DNA from 3 places in the Brevibacterium sp. UBA7493 genome. Region 2 is predicted to be linked to each of the others. Evidence: riboswitches for the same ligand, from Rfam matches in the RefSeq annotation. Region 2 holds a riboswitch; each other region holds the start of a gene.
The links. A riboswitch is a leader RNA that binds a small molecule or an ion and turns the genes downstream of it on or off. The one in region 2 is predicted to bind thiamine pyrophosphate.

Region 1 (5,973 bases), on a different contig from region 2:
GTGAGGTCCTGCCGGGAGACGCCGAGGATGTTGCCGAAGATGATGTGCGTGAGGTCCGTGTCCGAGGGGGTGACGGACACGAGCACGATGCCCAGGGCGAAAAGCGTGGTGAACACGATGCCGATCGCGGCATCCTCCTTGACCCGGGAGGTGTCGCGCACCGTCCCGATGAGGATGACGGCGAGGAACCCGAATGCGAGCGCGCCGATGGCGAACGGCACGTCGAGGACATAGGCGAGCACGACCCCGGGCAGCACCGCATGGGAGACGGCATCGCCCATAAGCGACCAGCCGATGAGCACCAGCCAGCATGACAGCAGCGCACACACGATCGAGACCATGACCGCGGCGATGAGCGCGCGGGTCATGAACTCATAGGAAACCGGGTCGGCGAGCAGGTGGATGATGTTCAATGCGGTTCACCGTCCCAGTTCCCATCGCTGGCCGCAGCGTCGCCGTCAGTCGGGGCCCCGCCGGCAGCCGGGGTCTCTCCGGCCCGCCGGTTGTTGGTCGGCCTGTCGGTCGGCCGGCCGAGCGGATCGAGTCCGAAGGCCAGCGCCAGGTTCTGCGGACGCAGCACCTCGGCAGGCGAGTCGTGCAGCAGCACACGCCGCATGAGCAGGATCGCCTCATCGGCCAGATCCGGCAGCGCGTGCAGATCGTGGGTGGACACGACGATCGTCGTCCCGGCATCGGCGGCCTCGCGCAGCACCGTCGAGATCATCTGCTCAGAGCGCTTGTCGACGCCGGCGAAGGGCTCATCGAGCAGCAGCACCGTGGCCTCCTGCGCCAGGCCCCGGGCGACGAAGGCGCGCTTGCGCTGCCCGCCGGAGAGCTGGCCGATCTGCCGGCCGGCCAGCTCGGTGAGCTCGACGCGGGCCAGTGCGGCCTCGACGGCGTCCTGGTCGGCCCGCGTGAGCCGGCGGGTGATCCCGGTGCGCCCGTAGCGGCCGGTGCCCACTACCTCGCGCACGGTGATCGGGAAGTCCCAGTCGACGATCTCGGCCTGCGGCACGTACCCGATGAGCCCGGCCCGCCGGGCCTTGGCAGGCGGCAGGCCGGCGATGCGCACGGAACCCGACTGCGGTTTGAGGCTGCCGACGATCGACTTGAACAGGGTGGACTTACCGGCGCCGTTCATGCCGACCAGACCGCAGATGCGGCCGCGGCCGATGACGGCGCTCGCCTCGTCGAGAGCCAGCACGGAGCCATAGCGCACTGTGACGTTCCGGACCTCCAGGGCGGTGGACGCGCCGGGTCCGGGCGGGTGCGCCGCAGGCTGGTGCGGGGGGCGGGGAGGGGTCATCGGTGTCCAGTCAAGCGCAGCCGGATGAACGACGCCGGTGAGACTGCGGCGGCCGTCATGCGCCTGCGGCCCCGGTCAAAGCATCGGCGATGGTCTCGGCATCGTGGGTGATGAGATCGAGGTAGGTCGGCACGGGGCCGTCGGCGGTGGTGAGCGAGTCGACGTAGAGGGTGCCGCCGAAGCTCGCGTTGGTGGCGTCCACGACCTGCTGCATCGCCTTGTCGTTGACGGTCGATTCGCAGAACACGGCCGGGACGTCGTTTTCGCGCACGAATTCGATGGTCGAGGCGACCTGCTGCGGGGTCGCCTCGTGCTCGGCGTTGACCGGCCAGATGTACTTCTCCGTCAGCCCGGCGTCGCGGGCGAGGTAGGAGAAAGCGCCTTCGCAGGTGACGAGCGCACGCTGGTTCTCCGGCAGGGTCTCAAGCGTGTCGGTCAGCTTAGTCTCGACTTCGGTGAGCTTGGCAGTGTAGTCCTCGGCGTTGGCCTCGAAGTCCGCAGCGTGGTCGGGGGCGAGCTCCGAGAAGGCCGTCACCATGTTCTTGGCGTAGATCGCGGTGTTGGCAGGTGACATCCAAGCGTGCGGGTTCGGCTTGCCGGCGTAGGCGTCCTCAGTGATGTCGATCGGCCTGATGCCCTCGCTGAGCACGACGTGCTTCGTGCCGGCGACGTCGATGAACTGCTCGAACCACTTCTCCAGGCCCATGCCGTTCTCGAGGACGAGGTCGGCTTCCTCAGCGTGCCGGATGTCGCTGGGGGAGGGCTCGTAGCCGTGGATCTCCGCGCCTTCCTGCGTGATCGACTCCACCCGCAGGTGATCGCCTGCAACGTTGGCGGCGATGTCCTTGAGGACGGTGAAGGTGGTGAGCACCAGTGGGCGGTCGTCGTCCGTGCCCGAGGTGGCTGCTGGGCTGCAGGCGGACAGTGCCAGTGCGGCTGCGCTCACCAGGCCGGTGATGAGAAGGGGGATGCGCCGGGTGCGACTGTGCGCGCGAGGTGAGCGCAGGCGATGGAGGGGGGATCGGAATGCCATGGCATCACAATAGTTCCCCGCAGCGAATCTTCAAAGTTCGCATATGCGAACTATTTGATGTGCGCAAGCGAGCGCGGGGTGCGGGGTCGGCTTAGGGATCTCAGTCCTTCTTCTGCCGACCGATCCCGCGGTAGTGCTGCAGCTGCTCCGGGGTTAGCCTGCGGAACAGGGCTTCCTGGGCGACCGAGGCGACGAGCACGCCGTCGGCTGTGGTGATGTCGCCGGTGTACAGACCGCGGCCGTAGGCGGCGGAGCGCGGGGCGTAGTCGCACAGCACCCAGTCGTTCATGTTCACCGGCCGGTGGAACCACAGCGAGTGATCGAGGCTGGAGCCGGACTTGAACTCATCGGTATTGAACGCCCCCAGACCTGATGAGATGTCGGATAGGTAGGTCAGGGCGCAGATGTGCAGCAGGTCGGAATCGCCGAGGTCCTCTGTGCAGCGGGCCCAGAACCGGACCGGGTAGTCGGTCGTGGTGAACGGCTGGTCGGTGCTGCGGGCTTCGAAGGAGAACATCCGCGGCATCGGCGAGGGGTTCCCGAACCGGATCTCGGCCTCGGCGGCGGCCGTCGGGCCCTGCAGGTCGGGGCTTTCGTTGCCGCGGGTGAAGTTGATGGCCATATTGAAGATGACATCGCCGTCCTGGGTGGCGACGACCCGGCGGGCGGAGTAGGAGCCGCCGTCGCGGTCTCGGAAGACCTGGAAGACCGTCGGCCGGGCGGCATTGCCCGGGCGCAGGAAGTAGCCGTGCAGGGAGTGCGGCTTGCGCTCCTCATCGACGGTCAGGGCCGCGGCGTGCACCGACTGCGCTGCGACCTGCCCGCCGTAGAGGGCATAGGGCTCATCGAAGACGTAGCCAGCGCGGTAGATGTTCTTGTCGATCTTCTCCAGCTGCATGAGATCGAGGAACGAGCCCTCGCCGGTTTCGCTGGGTGAGAAGAGCACATCGCTCACAGGTTTCCTCCGCTTTCATCAGGTGCGCTGCCGGTGGCCGACGGATTTCGCCGTCTGCTCCGATCCTAGCGACCCATGCATGCGGACTCCGCGCGCCGCCGCGCCGTCACACTCCAGCGCAAACTGGCGTCATCAGCCAGGACTGTTAGAGTGGCGGACAGACATGGGGTGCCCGGCAGGCCGGGCTGAGAACATACCCATCGAACCTGATCTGGATCATGCTGGCGAAGGGATTGTCATGACACAGCAGCACCCATCTGCCCCCGCACAGACGGCGGCCTCGATACCCGATCTCGCAGCGGCTGCCACCGCGGTGCGGGAGTCGAATCCGCTCGTCCAGTGCATCACGAACACCGTCGTGCAGCCGCTCAGTGCCAATGCGCTGCTGGCGATCGGCGCCTCACCGGCGATGATCAACCACGAAGCCGATGCCGCCCAGTTCACCCGCATCGCCGACGGCCTGCTCATCAACTTCGGCACCGCCAGCTCCCACAACTTCCTCGCCGCCGACGCCTCCATCACCGCCGCCCGTGAGACCGGCACCCCCTGGGTGCTCGACCCCGTCTCCTACGGTGTCATCGACTACCGCACCACCCGCATCAAGCAGGCCCTGACCTGGCAGCCGACCGCCATCCGCGGCAACGCCTCCGAAATCGCAGCCCTGGCCGGCACCGGTGCCGGTGCTCGCGGCGTCGACTCCACCGACGAGGTCGAAGCCGTCCTGGAGGCTGCGATCCAGCTCTCCCACGCACTCGGCTCCGTCGTCGCTGTCTCCGGCGAGGTCGACGCGATCGTCCACGCCGGTGAGCAGGTGCGCATCGCCCGGGTCTCCGGCGGTTCGGACTACATGCCGCTGGTCGTGGGCACCGGCTGCTCGCTAGGCGGTGTCGTCGCCGCCTACCTCGGCGCTCTGCCGGCCGACCCGTTCGCCGCGGTCGTCGCCGCCCACGCCCACTATGCAGCCGCCGGTACCCGCGCGGCCAGCACGAGCCGCGGGCCCGGCAGCTTCGCCGTCGAGTTCCTCGACGCCCTGCATTCCGTCACCGCCGCGGACATCGCCGCAGTCAGCGTCAGCTACGACACCGTGGAAGTCACCGCATGAGCCACGATCGCCTCGCCGAGGTCGACACCGCCCTGTACTTCATCACCGACACCGCCCAGTGTGCTGCCGCCGGCCGGTCGGTGGCCGAGACCGTCGCCGAGGCGGTGGCCGGCGGGGCGGGAATGGTCCAGATCCGGGATAAGGACATCACCGACGACGCCATGTACGACCTCACCTGCGATGTGCTGCGAGCCGTCGACGAGGTGCTCGGCGATGCGAAGATCACCCGGCCGGTGCCGGTGTTCGTCAACGACCGCGTCGCCGTCGTCGAACAGCTCAACAGCGAAGGACACCTCGTGCACCTGCACGTCGGCCAGGACGACATGCCGTTTGCCGAAGTCCGCCAGCACATCGGCCAGGAGGCCCTGCTCGGGCTCTCGGCCACCACCCCGGATCAGTTCGCCGCCGCCCGTGAGGCCGGCACCGTCGACCTGCTCGGCGTGGGCCTGGCGTTTCCGACGACGACGAAGAAGAACGCCCGCGACGTCCTCGGCCCCGAGAAGATCCGCGCGCTCGCCGGCGAAGCCGGCCTGCCGGTCTTCGGCATCGGCGGCATCGACCTGGCAGGTGCTGCCAAGATGCACGGCACCGGAGTCGCCGGCATCTGCGTCGTCTCCGCCATCTGCACAGCCGCCGACCCGCGCGCAGCCGCTGCCGGGATCAAGACCGCGTTTCTCACCGGCCAGACACCCGATACCGAGGACCGGGCTGCGACGCACGACGACACCGGTTCCCACACTGCAGACGGAGGACGCTGAACAATGCCCGCACCCGCATCCCGCCCGCCGATCGCCCTGTCCATCGCCGGCACCGACCCGTCCGGCGGCGCCGGCATCCACGCTGACCTCAAAGCCTTCTGCGCCCGCGGCGTCTACGGCACCACCGCCATCACCGCTCTGGTCGCCCAGAACACCCACGGCGTCAGCGAGGTCTACGGCATCGACGAGGCCTTCGTCGAAGCCCAGCTGTCCAGCGTGCTCGACGACATGCCCGTCGACGCGACGAAGACCGGGATGCTCGCCACCCGCAGCCTCGTCGAACTCGTCTGTCACACCGCCGATGAGAAGGACCTCGGCTACTTCGTCGTCGACCCTGTCATGGTCGCCACCTCCGGACACCGGCTGCTCGACGACGACGCCGTCGACTCCGTGCGCCGCCAGCTCATGCCGCGCGCGGACCTCATCACCCCGAACCTGCCCGAAGCCGCACTGCTGCTCGGCGAACCCGAACCCGAAGCCGCAAGCATCGAGCAGATGCGCGACCAGGCCGGCCGGCTGATCGAACACGGTGCGAACGGCGTGCTGCTCAAAGGCGGCCACGGTCTCGACGACGAGGTCATCGACGTCCTCGCCCTGGCCGACGGCACCACCGCGGAGTTCACTCACACCCGCATCCGCACGCCGAACACCCACGGCACCGGCTGCACCCTCTCCGCGACGATCACCGCTGAGATGGCCGCCGCCCGCCACGCACAGGCGAGCGCCGCCTCGGGCGCAGACACCACTGCCTCGGAAACCACCACTGCCTCGGAGACCACGACTGGCTCGGAGACCATCACCGCAGCCGTCGAACGGTCA
Region 2 (5,973 bases):
GGGCACCTCGGCTTGTGCGCGGCATAGCTCACCGGATCGGCGCGTGCGCACTGCGTGCCAGCCACTTTGCCGCGTTCAGAAAATTTGCTCACCCTGGAGCACTACTCGCTGAAAGCTCAAAGGAGCTGGCCGAACGGTACACAGTGCTCTTTCTACAGTACAGGGTTCAAGGGAGCCGTGTGATGAGCAAAAACACTCTTTCGCGACCACCGCTGGACACGTAAGCTGAGACCATGTTGACGTGGCGCAGCTGGCGGACTTCATCCCCGCGGCTCTGGCCGTGGCGGCCTCGCCCGGTGCCGACAACCTGCTCGCGTTTCGCAACGGACTGCGCAGCGGCTTCAACAGGGCGGTGCTCGCACTCGCTGGCCGATTCACGCCGTTCCTGCCACCGTCCGTGGACACCAGCTCGAACCTCGCGGCCTCCGGCGTGCAGTTGGCTGTACTCGGCCTGCTGTACATCAGCTGCGAAGCGGCGATGGCCCCGCTCTGGGCAGGATCAGGAACGCTGCTCGCAGCGCGCGGCATCAAGAAGCGCACGCTGCGCCGATTCGACCAGGCGTCGGGAGGCGCGTTGGCAGCCTTCGGCGGCGGGGTGGGCGTGTCCGATCTCGCCCGTCGTTGACCCGACAAGAGTGAGGAATCACTGTCGATGAAAGGCCACAGTTGCAGCCATGCGCCGGCGACAGCACTGGCTATCGTCCGTCTTGGCCCAGCGGATTGGGAGACTCATCGTGCACTTCGGCTGGCGATGCTCAAGGACTCACCCGAGGCGTTCTGGGGCAGCTATGACGACGCCCTGCAGCTGAGCCCAGAGGACTGGCGAGCGCAGCTCACTGGTGCTCGCATCGTTCTGCACGTCCGCGATTGCGAAAGCGACGAACCGCTCGGATGCCTCGTACTGCTGCTTGAGGGGTACACCGAGGACATGCCGCTGGCCGAAGACGAGGCGATTCTCACCAAGATCTGGGTGCGTCCAGCCGCCCGAGGCAGGGGAGTGTCAGCCGCAATCGTGCGCGAAGCTGCGCGCCTGTCCGAGCAGCTGGGCAGACCGAGACTGCTGCTTGACGTCGATGACAGCAACGCGGCCGCAATCCGCTCCTACGAGCGCTTGGGCTTCCGTGCTACCGGCAACGGCTATCCGCGCGAAGGGACCGGCACACGCTGGGCTGAATACAGCGCCCATGCCTCGCAGCTGAGCTGACGACTTCTCATCTGCGTGCGTCTGTCGCGATGTGACCGCATTTCAGCCGCGAACTGCACAAAGACACTGCCGTATGTACACTGACGGCATCGATCAACGCTGATCGATCCTGCGGGAGCCCGGTGAGGGCTGAGAGGGCTTAAGCGCCGACCGCTGAACCTGATGCGGTTGAGACCGCCGGAGGAAAGGATGCATGCGCTATGCCCGTGCCAGCAGATGAGGCACACACTTTCACAGCAGACGTCGCCGTCGTCGGCGGTGGCATCATCGGCCTCGCCACTGCCTGGCGCCTCGCCCGTGCTGGTCTCAGCACAATCGTCATCGATCCGAGCCCGGGAACCGGTGCCAGCTTCGCCGCGGCAGGGATGATCGCCCCGGTCTCTGAGATGAGCTATCAGCATGAACGGCTCTTCGCCCTCATGCGCGACTCCGCTTCCGAATATCCAGCATTCGTCGCAGACCTTGAAGACGATGCACAGGCAGACGTCGACTACCGCGAGACCGAGACACTCGTCTGCGCTGCCGACCCCGCAGACCGGCAGGCGCTGGCGGATCTGCAGCAGTACCAGCAGGCCGCCGGCGGAGTAGTCGAAGCGCTGACCGGCCGTACCGCCCGGCGTCTCGAACCCGCCTTGAGCCCCTCGCTGTCCGGGGTGTTCCGCTCAGCCGGTGACCACCAGGTCAACCCGCGCCGCATCACCGCTGCCCTGCAGACCGTGCTGCCCACCATCATCCGGCAGATGGCCGTCGAACTCATCCGAGCTGAGAACAGCAGCGGGCCACTGGTGACCGGAGTCCGCCTCGACGACGGCAGAACCCTCACAACTCCGGTCACTGTGCTCGCCACCGGAGTGGCGCAGACGATCACGCTGCTGCCAAGGGAGCGCTCGCTGCCGCTGCGCCCGATCCGCGGTGAGGTGCTGCGCACCCGCCTGCCGGACGGTGCGCCGCCGCTGCTGGAGCGCACCATCCGCGGCATCGTCACAGGCCGTCCCATCTACCTCGTGCCGCGGGCCGATGGGGAGATCGTCATCGGTGCCACCAGCCGCGAAGACAACCGGGAAGGCCCCAGCGTCGAAGGCGTCGCACAGCTGCTGCGCGACGCCCAGCGCCTGGTGCCCGGCATCGGCGAGAGCGAACTGACCGAAGTCACCGCCCGCGCCCGGCCCGGCACCCACGACGACGCCCCCTACCTCGGCGCCTTGCCCACCGCTGAAGGCGACACTGTCGGGGGACTCATCGTTGCCAACGGGTTCTACCGGCACGGCATCCTGCTCACCCCGCTCGCCTCACGGCTGGCGGCCCAGCTCGTGCTGCACGAACTCGACCCGCAGGCCGTGCCCCGACCAGGCGGCAGTGCGGAGACCGCAGACACGGACTACCACCATCTGCAGACGATGGACCCGCGCCGCATCGCACATCACGCTGCAGAGAATCAGCCACAAGGAGGAAGACCATGACAGCGAACCACAGCCCTGCGACCCCGACGGAGTCAGAGGTGACGGTCACCATCAATGGAGAGACCCGCACGGCTCACGCGGACACGACGTTAAGCGACATCATCGCCGAGACCACCGGACGGCAGCTCCAGGCAGACGGAACCGCGGCAGACGGCCAGCGTCTCGGTATCGCCGTCGCCGTCGACGCGGCCGTGGTCCCGCGCAGCCGGTGGTCGTCCACCGGTCTGCGCGATGGACAGAACATCGAGATCATCACTGCGATGCAGGGAGGCTGAGCCCGATGACCCATACACCCGCACTGCCGCCGCTGAGCATCGACGGCGTCGAACTGAACTCACGCCTCATCATGGGCACCGGAGGCCTGAGCTCCCTGAGCGTCCTTGAAGACGCGCTCATCGCCTCAGGCACGGAACTCACCACCGTCGCCATGCGCCGCTACACCCCGCAGACCGGCGACAGCCTGTTCACCCTGCTTGAGCGCAACGATATCCGCATCCTGCCCAACACCGCCGGCTGCTACACCGCCCGCGACGCCATCCTCACCGCCGAACTCGGCCGCGAAGCGCTCGAGACCCACTGGGTCAAACTCGAGCTCATCGCCGATGAGGACACGCTGCTGCCCGATGTCGTCGAACTCGTCGACACGACCGAACAGCTGGCCAACCGCGGGTTCACCGTCTTCGCCTACACCTCCGACGACCCCGCCGTCGCCCGCCGACTCGAAGACGCCGGAGCCGCTGCCGTCATGCCGCTCGGCGCTCCCATCGGCTCCGGCCTGGGCATCCTCAATCCGCACAACATCGAACTCATCTGCGCCCGCGCCCGGGTACCGATCATCCTCGACGCCGGCATCGGCACCGCCTCAGAAGCCGCCCTGTCCATGGAGCTCGGCTGTGACGCCGTGCTGCTGGCCTCAGCCGTCACCCGCGCCCAGGACCCCGTCGCGATGGCCACCGCGATGCGCCACGCCGTCACCGCCGGCGGCCTCGCTGCCCGTGCCGGGCGCATCCCGGCCCGCCGGCACGCCATCGCCAGCTCACCGCAGGAGGGCATCATGACCCCGCTCGGGACTGCCGAACCGATCACCGAGGCGGCCTCATGACCGGCATAGGACCGCTCGCCGCCCCTGCCGACGGGTTGACCCAGGCTGAGGCGCACCGGGCCAGCCGCCACCTGAGCCTGCCCGGGTTCGGGATCGACGCCCAGCTGCGGCTCAAGAGCGCTCGCGTGCTCGTCATCGGCGCCGGTGGACTGGGCTCACCGGTGCTGCTCTACCTTGCAGCAGCCGGGGTCGGCACCATCGGCATCGTCGACGACGACACCGTCGAGGTCACCAATCTGCAGCGCCAGGTCATCCACACCACCGCCGACATCGGCCGTGCCAAGGCGACATCGGCAGCAGAGAAGATCACGAACCTCAATCCGCACGTCACCGTCGAGACGTTCATCGAACGGCTCAGTCCCGACAATGCCGCCGACCTGGTCGACGGCTGGGATGTCGTCATCGACGGCACCGACAACTTCGCCACCCGCTATGTCGCCTCAGATGCCTGCACGCTGGCCGGCGTGCCGTGCGTGTGGGGCTCGATCCTGCGCTTCAACGGGCAGGTCAGCGTCTTCTGGGCGGGACACGGTCCCACCTATCGCGACCTGCACCCCGAACCCCCGCCGCCTGGCGAAGTCCCCAGCTGCGCTGAAGGCGGCGTGCTCGGCGTGCTGCCGAGCACCATCGGCTCGGTCATGGCCACCGAGGCGATCAAGCTGCTCACCGGCATCGGCCAGCCGCTGCTCGGCCGCGTGCTGCTCTTCGACGCACTGACGATGAGCTGGCGCGAACTCGCTCTGGCCCCCGATCCCGACGCGGGCGAGGTCACCTCGATCGGCGAGCCCGCCGCCGAGGCGAACTGCCAGGCGCTGCCGCCCACCGCCTCGGGCACGGGGGAGAGCATGACACCCCGCGAGCTCAGCGCCCGCCTGGACGACGGCACCACCGTGGCCGTCGACGTGCGCGAACCGTGGGAGCGGGCGATCGCTGCCATCCCGCAGTCTGTGGCCGTCCCCCTCGGTGAGATCGAACAGCGCGGCTGGGACGCGCTGCCGCCCACTGCAGCCGCAGCGACATACGTGTTCTGCTGCAAATCCGGGGTGCGCTCCCAGCAGGCGATCGATATCCTCCGCACACGAGCCGGGGATCAGCAGCCGGATCCGGAACTCGTGAATCTGGGTGGTGGGATCGACGCGTGGGCAGAGACCGTCGACGGGCAGATGGCGCGTTACTGAGGGCGTCTGACAGGGGAGAACACGGGTTTCTTTCCGACCGCGCCTTTCCCTACGCGCATAAGGGAAGCAGCGGAATCGAAAACCGGTTCTCAGACGCCGTCGATTCGAATCTCAGCGTTCTTTGTGCTTTTATCGAATGCGTGCCGAGGTCAAGTTCTGGCTTCGGCGCCGTTCTGCGCCGAGAACGTCTGATGTGATCGGATGCGCCGGCGCAGACGCTGCCCTCGTCGCCTGCGAAACGGAGAATCTGTGCCGCCGTCTTCTGATACTTCACACCTTGTCCAACTCGGCATCCCCGGCCTCGTGCTGCTACTTCTGCTGTTCTACGGCGGAACCATGTGGATGTCGATGGCGATATCGAAGAGGAAGGAGAACGCAGACGATTACATGACCGCCGGCAACCGGATCGGCTTCGGCATCTCCGCAGCTTCGATGACCGCGACCTGGATCTGGGCCTCGTCGATGTACGCCTCGGTCACCGCCGGCTACACCTACGGTGTCTCGGGCCCGATCCACTACGGGCTGTGGGGCGCGCTCATGATCCTGTTCATCTACCCCTTCGGCCGCCGTATCCGCGCCGTCGCCCCGCGCGCCCACACACTGGCCGAGGTGATGTACGCCCGCCACGGCCGGTCCTCGCAGCTCATGCTCGCCGGATCCAACGTTCTCGGCTCGGTCATCTCGCTGACCTCGAATTTCATCGCCGGCGGTGCGATCATCTCGCTTCTGTCACCCATCAGCTTCGGCGGCGGCATCATCATCGTCGCCGCAGGCGTGCTGCTGTACACCCTGTGGTCGGGTTTCCGCGCTTCGGTGCTGACCGATTTCGCCCAGGTGTGCGCAATGCTCGGCGCGACCGTCATCATCATTCCGATCGTGTTCTTCGCCGCCGGCGGACCGGACATGTTCGAAGCCGGCCGTGCGGCCGGCAACGTCACCGCCGCCCAGGAGAGCTTCTTCTCCTCTGAGGCGTTCATGAACCAGGGCGCGCCCTACATCGCTGCCGTCCTCGCCTACGCGATCGGCAAC
Region 3 (5,973 bases), on a different contig from region 2:
GCACCCATCGTCAGCGAGTCGCTGGTGAGCAGCAGAGGGCCGGCATCGACGATGACGGTGCCGGTCTTCTGCGACAGCAGCGCGGTGCCCCAGCCGGCCATGAGCGCGGCCAGCGGCAGGAACCACAGCCGCTTGACGAGCACGGCCAGGTCGAGGCCGGTGAGCGGCAGCATGAGGATGACGAGTCCGAGCATGACCGCGGCGGAGACGACGTCGATGCTGAGCACGACCGCGATGGCGAGCACTGCACCGGCGGCGAGCTTGGCGACTGGATTGCAGCGCACGAGCGGGGTCTCCCGGACGACGGGGACGAGGAGGTCGGCGTTCATGCGCGCACCGCCTGTCCGCGGCCGAAGAGCATCCGCTCAGCGGCGATCGCCTGGAGGAACTCCGCATCATGGCTGACGGTCAGCAGCGCGGTCCCAGCATCGAGCAGCTCGCAGCTGAGCGCCGCGAGCTCCCGCCACGTGTTCGCATCCTGGCCGAAGGTCGGTTCGTCGATGATGAGCACCGGCGGGCGGGTCGCCATCATGCACGCCACCGACAGCCGCCGCTTCTCCCCACCGGAGAGCGTGTGCGGATGCGCATGCGCCAGCCGGGTCAGCCGCAGGCGTTCGAGCAGCTCGGCCACCCGCGCCTCGGTTTCGGCCTGGGCACAACCGGCCTGGCGCGGACCCAGCCGCAGCTCATCGGCGACCGTGGTCGTCAGGAACTGATGCTCCGGCTCCTGGAACACCGTGCCGATCCGGGCGACGAGGTCAGCCGCCGGCCACCGGTGCGGGTCGTCGCGGCGGGGCGCCCCGCGCCCGAGGTCGAGCAGCCGCGGCGTGGCCCGCACCCTCCCAGCACGGGCAGGCAGCAGGCCGCCGAGGGTGAGCGCGGTCGTCGACTTGCCAGCGCCGTTGTGCCCGACGAGTGCGAGCGCCTGGCCTTCGGCGAGGTCGACGCTGAGGTCACTGACGGCGACCGGGCCACGGCGGGAGCGGGCGACGGCGAGCTTCTCGGCCTCCAGCAGCACCGCACCCGCCGGCCGCGGGACGCGCGGCTGGGGGAGTGCGGCACCAGGCAGCCAGACCCCAGCGCCAGCCAGGGTGCCGCGCAGCGCCGGGCCGTGCAGCACCGCATCGGGCGCACCGTCGGCGACCAGCCCGGACTCGCCGAGCACGATGATCCGGTCGACGTGATCGGCCCAGATGTCGACCCGGTGTTCGACGATGAGCAGGGTCGCACCAGAGGCGGCCTGCGCGTCGAGAACCGCCTGGCACACCTCGGGAACGGCGGCCGGATCGATGTTGGCCGTCGGCTCGTCGAGCACCATGAGCCCGGGAGCCATGGCGAGCACGCCGGCCAGAGCAAGGCGCTGCTTCTGCCCGCCGGACAGCGCCGACGTCGGATGATCCCACGGCAGATCGAGGCCGACGGTGGACAGCGCCTTGCGGGCGCGGGCGGGCATCGCGGCCGGGTCGACGCCGGTGTTCTCCATCCCGAAGCACACATCGTCGCCGAGCCGGGCGAGCACCACCTGCGCGTCCGGGTCCTGCAGGACGAGCCCGGTGGTGCCCGAGGTGGGATCCGGTGGGCGGCCGCCGACGAGCAGCTCGCCGGTCCGGTACCCGGACTCGGCCGGCAGGACTCCTGCGATCGCATGCAGCAGCGTCGACTTCCCAGCCCCTGAGGAGCCGAGCAGCAGGACGCGCTCACCGGCCTCGATGCGCAGGTCGATGTCGCTGACAGCGGCGCGCTTGCGCCCGGAGTGCCGCCAGCCGAAGCCGCGGGCGAGGACGTCGACGCCGCGGGTCGCGGCGGCCATCAGACTTCTCGCGCGCTGCGTCCGGACGCGAAGGCGCCCAGCGCACCGGTGCGGGCGATCGCCTTGAGCGCGAACCACGAGACGAGGCCGGCGAGCACCATGCCGGAGATGCCGGCGAAGACGGTGTAGAGCGCCTTGTGCTCAAACGTCCAGGCGGCGTTGTAGAGGATGTTCTCGCCGATCGCCAGCGACAGCCCGGCACCCAGGCCGGCGAGCAGCGTGGCGATGAAGGTGTAGCGGCGGTAGCGCAGCAACGCGAAGATGATCTCAGCGCCGAAGCCCTGGATGAGCCCGGAGACGATGACCATGAGCCCGAAGTAGTTGCCCGGCACCGCCGAGACAATCGCAGCGAGCACCTCGACGTACAGCGCTGCACCGGGCTTGCGGATGATGAGCCCGCCGAGCACGCCGCCGAGCACCCACACGCCGGTCAGCAGTCCCTTCGTCGGCGGGTAGAGGGCCTGGAACGGGGCGCTGATCGTCTCCCAGGAGTTCGACCAGGCCCAGAACACGATGCCGATCGCGACGGCGAGCACGGAGGCGACGACAATGTCGACGACCCTCCAGCGCATCGTCGCCGGAACTCCGGCAGGCATGTTGTTGGGTTCGGAATGGGTGTGGCGGGTCTGGACGTCAGACATCGCAAATCCTCCTTCAATCAGGCAAGGAGGGGTGAAGAGACTCGACTTCCTCCGGCGGTATGAACCGCGTCAGGTTCGAGGGTCTGCAGCTGTGCACTCTCAGCGCTCCTCATGAGCGCTCCCCTGTCGTCGCGTCTACGGTAGCAGACCCATGTACGCCAGGGCGGCTTTGACGATGTGCTCCTGTCCGTGGTTCATCTCCGCCACGATGTCCTCGCGCAGTGCTTCGTCCGGGGTCAGCCAGTCGAGGCTGAGCGCATCCTGGCGCGGCGTGCACTCACCCTGCACCGGCAGGATGTAGCACAGGGCGATCGCATGCTGGCGCGGATCGTGAAGCTTGGAGGCACCCTCGGTCGGGAAGTACTCGGCAACGTGGAACGGGTTGAGCGAGCTCGGCAGCGACGGAAACGCCAGCGGCCCGAGGTCCTTCTCGGCATGGCGCATGAGCGCATCGCGCAGGGTCTCGTGGAAGCGCACCCGCCCGCCGATCACCTCGCGCACGAGCGAGCCGTCATCGCCGGTGCGCAGCAGCAGCCCGACCTTGTCCGGCACACCGTGGTCGTCAAGCAGCACCGGCACCGCATTGATGTAGGCCATCGGCAGGCGTCTGCGCAGCCGGGCCAGCTCATCGGGTTCGAGCCAGTTCTCATCGAAAGCCAAAGCGGTGCGTGTCATAGTCCCATGGTTCCACACGGGCTCTGGTCAGGCCAGACTCCAGGCGCATGTCCCCAGGAGCGGGAAGCGTGAACCGCCGGGGCTGCGATAGGTTCGGGGCATGAGCGATGACATGAACGAGCAGCCCACCGGCGCCGACCAGCATCTCGCCGACGAGATCAGCGCCCACTACCACCCGATCGCCATGACCCTCTTCGGCCTCCTGGACGCCGAGGACCAGATCGACCAGCCCGAATCGCAGGCTGTCGACGCCGCCCAGATCGCCGAGGTGTCGGTCGTGGCCGCCGCGCTGCGGATCTGGCACTGGGTCGCCTCCGGTCCGAACGCGCAGCGCCCGGCCGCCGAGACCGGCGAGCTGAGCGGTGAGGAGCTCGCCGCTGTCGCCGAACTCGCCCGACTCGAAGAGGCCGGTGGCGCCAAGACGCTGGCTGAGCTGCCGCTGACCGAGCGGGCCTGGGCGACGCTGCTGCTGACCGGCATGCTCGAACAGGCCGGGCCTGAGTCGGTGACCGTCGGCCTGCCCGAGCTGTTCAGCCCCGTCGCCGAGGCGGTGGCTGAGGACCGTGCGATCGAGCCCAGTGACGAGCAGGCCGGGGCGCTCGCCCGCTGGCTCAGCGTCTGGGCGCTCGCCGCGGCGAACCACTGGCAGCAGGTCAACACCCAGGTCACCGGCGCCGGTGACCTCGATATCCCGCTGTTCTCGACCCTGGCGATGTACCTCGGTGCCGGCGGGCGGGTGAGCCTGCCCGAATCCGAGCAGATCCACGCTGTGCTCGAGACCGACGAGCGGCTCAAGGCCCACACCGCCGAGTTCTTCCGGCTCCTCGGCTACGCCCCGGAGACGATCTCCGGGGAGAGCTTCGCCCATGTCGTGCTCGCCGGCACGTCTGAGACCCTGCTGCGGATTCTCGGTGACTGGCGCTCCGGCGGCGTGCTCATCGACGCCGGAGACAGCAAGCTCCGGGCGCATCCGGGAGCCCGGCTGTCGCTCATCACCCTCGTCTCGATCATCCAGGGCACCGGACAGCCGGCAGAGGACTGAACCGGCAGGGCATCAGCGCAGGCCAGCGGGCTGGCCGCGCAGCTGGGACGGGACCCGGTGAGCGAGGCCACATGTGCGCGTGGCATCCTAGAGAACGTACGGCGTTTGTGCTGCCCCTGCTCATGTTTTATCTTGATATCAAGATAAAGTGTGGCGTGGCGCTCAGCCCGCGCCGCTCATACAGTTGAATGCAGCCCGCGAACACCTCGGGCCCTGACGGTCAGCGTCGCCGACACCTCGGCTGCCGACGTCGAGATAAGGAGAATCTCCATGATCAACCATGAAGTCCGCACGTATAAGAGCTCGGAAAACCTCCCCCGCGAAGATCAGCTGGCCTGGAAGATCGCAGAAGTCGCATCCGATCCCGTCGCCGTCGAAGCCGACGTGACCGACATGGTCATCAACCGCATCATCGACAACGCCGCCGTCGCCGCCGCCTCGGTCCGCCGTGACGCACCGACCCACGCCCGCGAGCAGGCGCTGCCGCACAAGTCCAAGCCCGGCGCCACCGTGTTCGGCCAGCCGCTCGATGACACCGTCTCCCCGGAATGGGCCGCCTGGGCCAACGGCGTGGCCGTGCGCGAGCTCGACTTCCACGACACCTTCCTCGCCAAGGACTACTCGCACCCCGGTGACAACATCCCGGCCATCCTCGCTGTCGCCCAGCACCTCGGCGTCGACGGCAAGGACCTCGTCAACGGCATCGCCACCGGCTACGAGATCCAGGTCGACCTCGTCAAGGGCATCTGCCTGCACGAGCACAAGATCGACCACGTCGCCCACCTCGGCCCCTCTGCCGCAGCCGGCATCGGTGCGATGCTGCACCTGCCGACCGAGGTGACCTTCCAGGCCGTGCAGCAGGCACTGCACGTCACCACCGCCACCCGCCAGTCCCGCAAGGGCGAGATCTCCTCGTGGAAGGCCCACGCACCGGCATTCGCCGCCAAGATGGCCGTCGAGGCCGTCGACCGCGCGATGCGCGGCGAAGGCGCCCCGAGCCCGATCTACGAAGGCGAGGACGGCTTCATCGCCTGGATCCTCTCCGGCCCCGAGGCCCGCTACACCGTGCCGCTGCCTGAGAAGGGCGAAGCCAAGCGCGCGATCCTCGACACCTACACCAAGGAGCACTCGGCTGAGTACCAGGCCCAGGCGCTCATCGACCTCGCCCGCAAGATGGGCAAGGAGATCGACGATCTGACCAAGATCAAGAAGATCGTCATCCACACCTCGCACCACACCCACAACGTCATCGGCACCGGCGCCAACGACCCGCAGAAGATGGACCCGAAGGCCACCCGCGAGACGCTGGACCACTCGATCATGTACATCTTCGCCGTCGCCATGGAGGACCAGGGCTGGCACCACGAGGACTCCTACGCTCCCGAGCGCGCCGCCCGCCCGGAGACCGTCGCCCTGTGGCACAAGATCGAGACCACCGAGGATCCTGAGTGGACCCGCCGCTACCACTCGACCGACCCGGAGGAGATGGCCTTCGGCGGCCGCGTCGAGATCGAGTTCGAGGACGGCTCGACGATGGTCGACGAGATCGCCGTCGCCGACGCCCACCCGAACGGCGCACGCCCGTTCGTGCGCGAGAACTACGTCGAGAAGTTCCGCACCCTGGCCAAGGGCATCATCGCCGAGGAGGAGCAGGACCGCTTCCTCGACCTCGTCCAGCGCCTGCCGGAGCTTTCCGCCGATGAGGTCCGCGAGCTGTCCTTCGTCGTCGAGGGCCTGGAGCACACCGGGTCGAAGGGGATCTTCTGATGCTCGGCGCCACCACACCAGCAGCCCAGCGGCGCAAG

Region 1: it holds a riboswitch for thiamine pyrophosphate, as region 2 does, so the genes downstream of both, thiM (hydroxyethylthiazole kinase) here and thiO (glycine oxidase ThiO) in region 2, are expected to answer to the same signal.
Region 3: it holds a riboswitch for thiamine pyrophosphate, as region 2 does, so the genes downstream of both, B4E96_RS00090 (ECF transporter S component) here and thiO (glycine oxidase ThiO) in region 2, are expected to answer to the same signal.

Annotation. Positions count from the first base shown of each region.
Region 1 is NZ_DLOD01000010.1:138,560-144,532, reverse strand. Features, by position in the region: gene B4E96_RS06740 (metal ABC transporter permease) at 1-413, opposite strand, end outside; gene B4E96_RS06735 (metal ABC transporter ATP-binding protein) at 410-1,306, opposite strand; gene B4E96_RS06730 (metal ABC transporter substrate-binding protein) at 1,362-2,339, opposite strand; gene B4E96_RS06725 (acyl-CoA thioesterase) at 2,440-3,294, opposite strand; TPP riboswitch at 3,449-3,545, shown strand; gene thiM (hydroxyethylthiazole kinase) at 3,533-4,396, shown strand; gene thiE (thiamine phosphate synthase) at 4,393-5,154, shown strand; gene thiD (bifunctional hydroxymethylpyrimidine kinase/phosphomethylpyrimidine kinase) at 5,158-5,973, shown strand, end outside.
Region 2 is NZ_DLOD01000003.1:932-6,904, forward strand. Features, by position in the region: gene B4E96_RS01315 (hypothetical protein) at 242-625, shown strand; gene B4E96_RS01320 (GNAT family N-acetyltransferase) at 752-1,204, shown strand; TPP riboswitch at 1,306-1,407, shown strand; gene thiO (glycine oxidase ThiO) at 1,405-2,664, shown strand; gene thiS (sulfur carrier protein ThiS) at 2,661-2,939, shown strand; gene B4E96_RS01335 (thiazole synthase) at 2,945-3,766, shown strand; gene moeB (molybdopterin-synthase adenylyltransferase MoeB) at 3,763-4,944, shown strand; gene B4E96_RS01345 (sodium:solute symporter family protein) at 5,281-5,973, shown strand, end outside.
Region 3 is NZ_DLOD01000001.1:19,265-25,237, forward strand. Features, by position in the region: gene B4E96_RS00080 (energy-coupling factor transporter transmembrane component T family protein) at 1-329, opposite strand, end outside; gene B4E96_RS00085 (ABC transporter ATP-binding protein) at 326-1,810, opposite strand; gene B4E96_RS00090 (ECF transporter S component) at 1,810-2,451, opposite strand; TPP riboswitch at 2,481-2,586, opposite strand; gene B4E96_RS00095 (DUF4916 domain-containing protein) at 2,587-3,126, opposite strand; gene B4E96_RS00100 (hypothetical protein) at 3,227-4,168, shown strand; gene B4E96_RS00105 (MmgE/PrpD family protein) at 4,439-5,935, shown strand; gene prpB (methylisocitrate lyase) at 5,935-5,973, shown strand, end outside.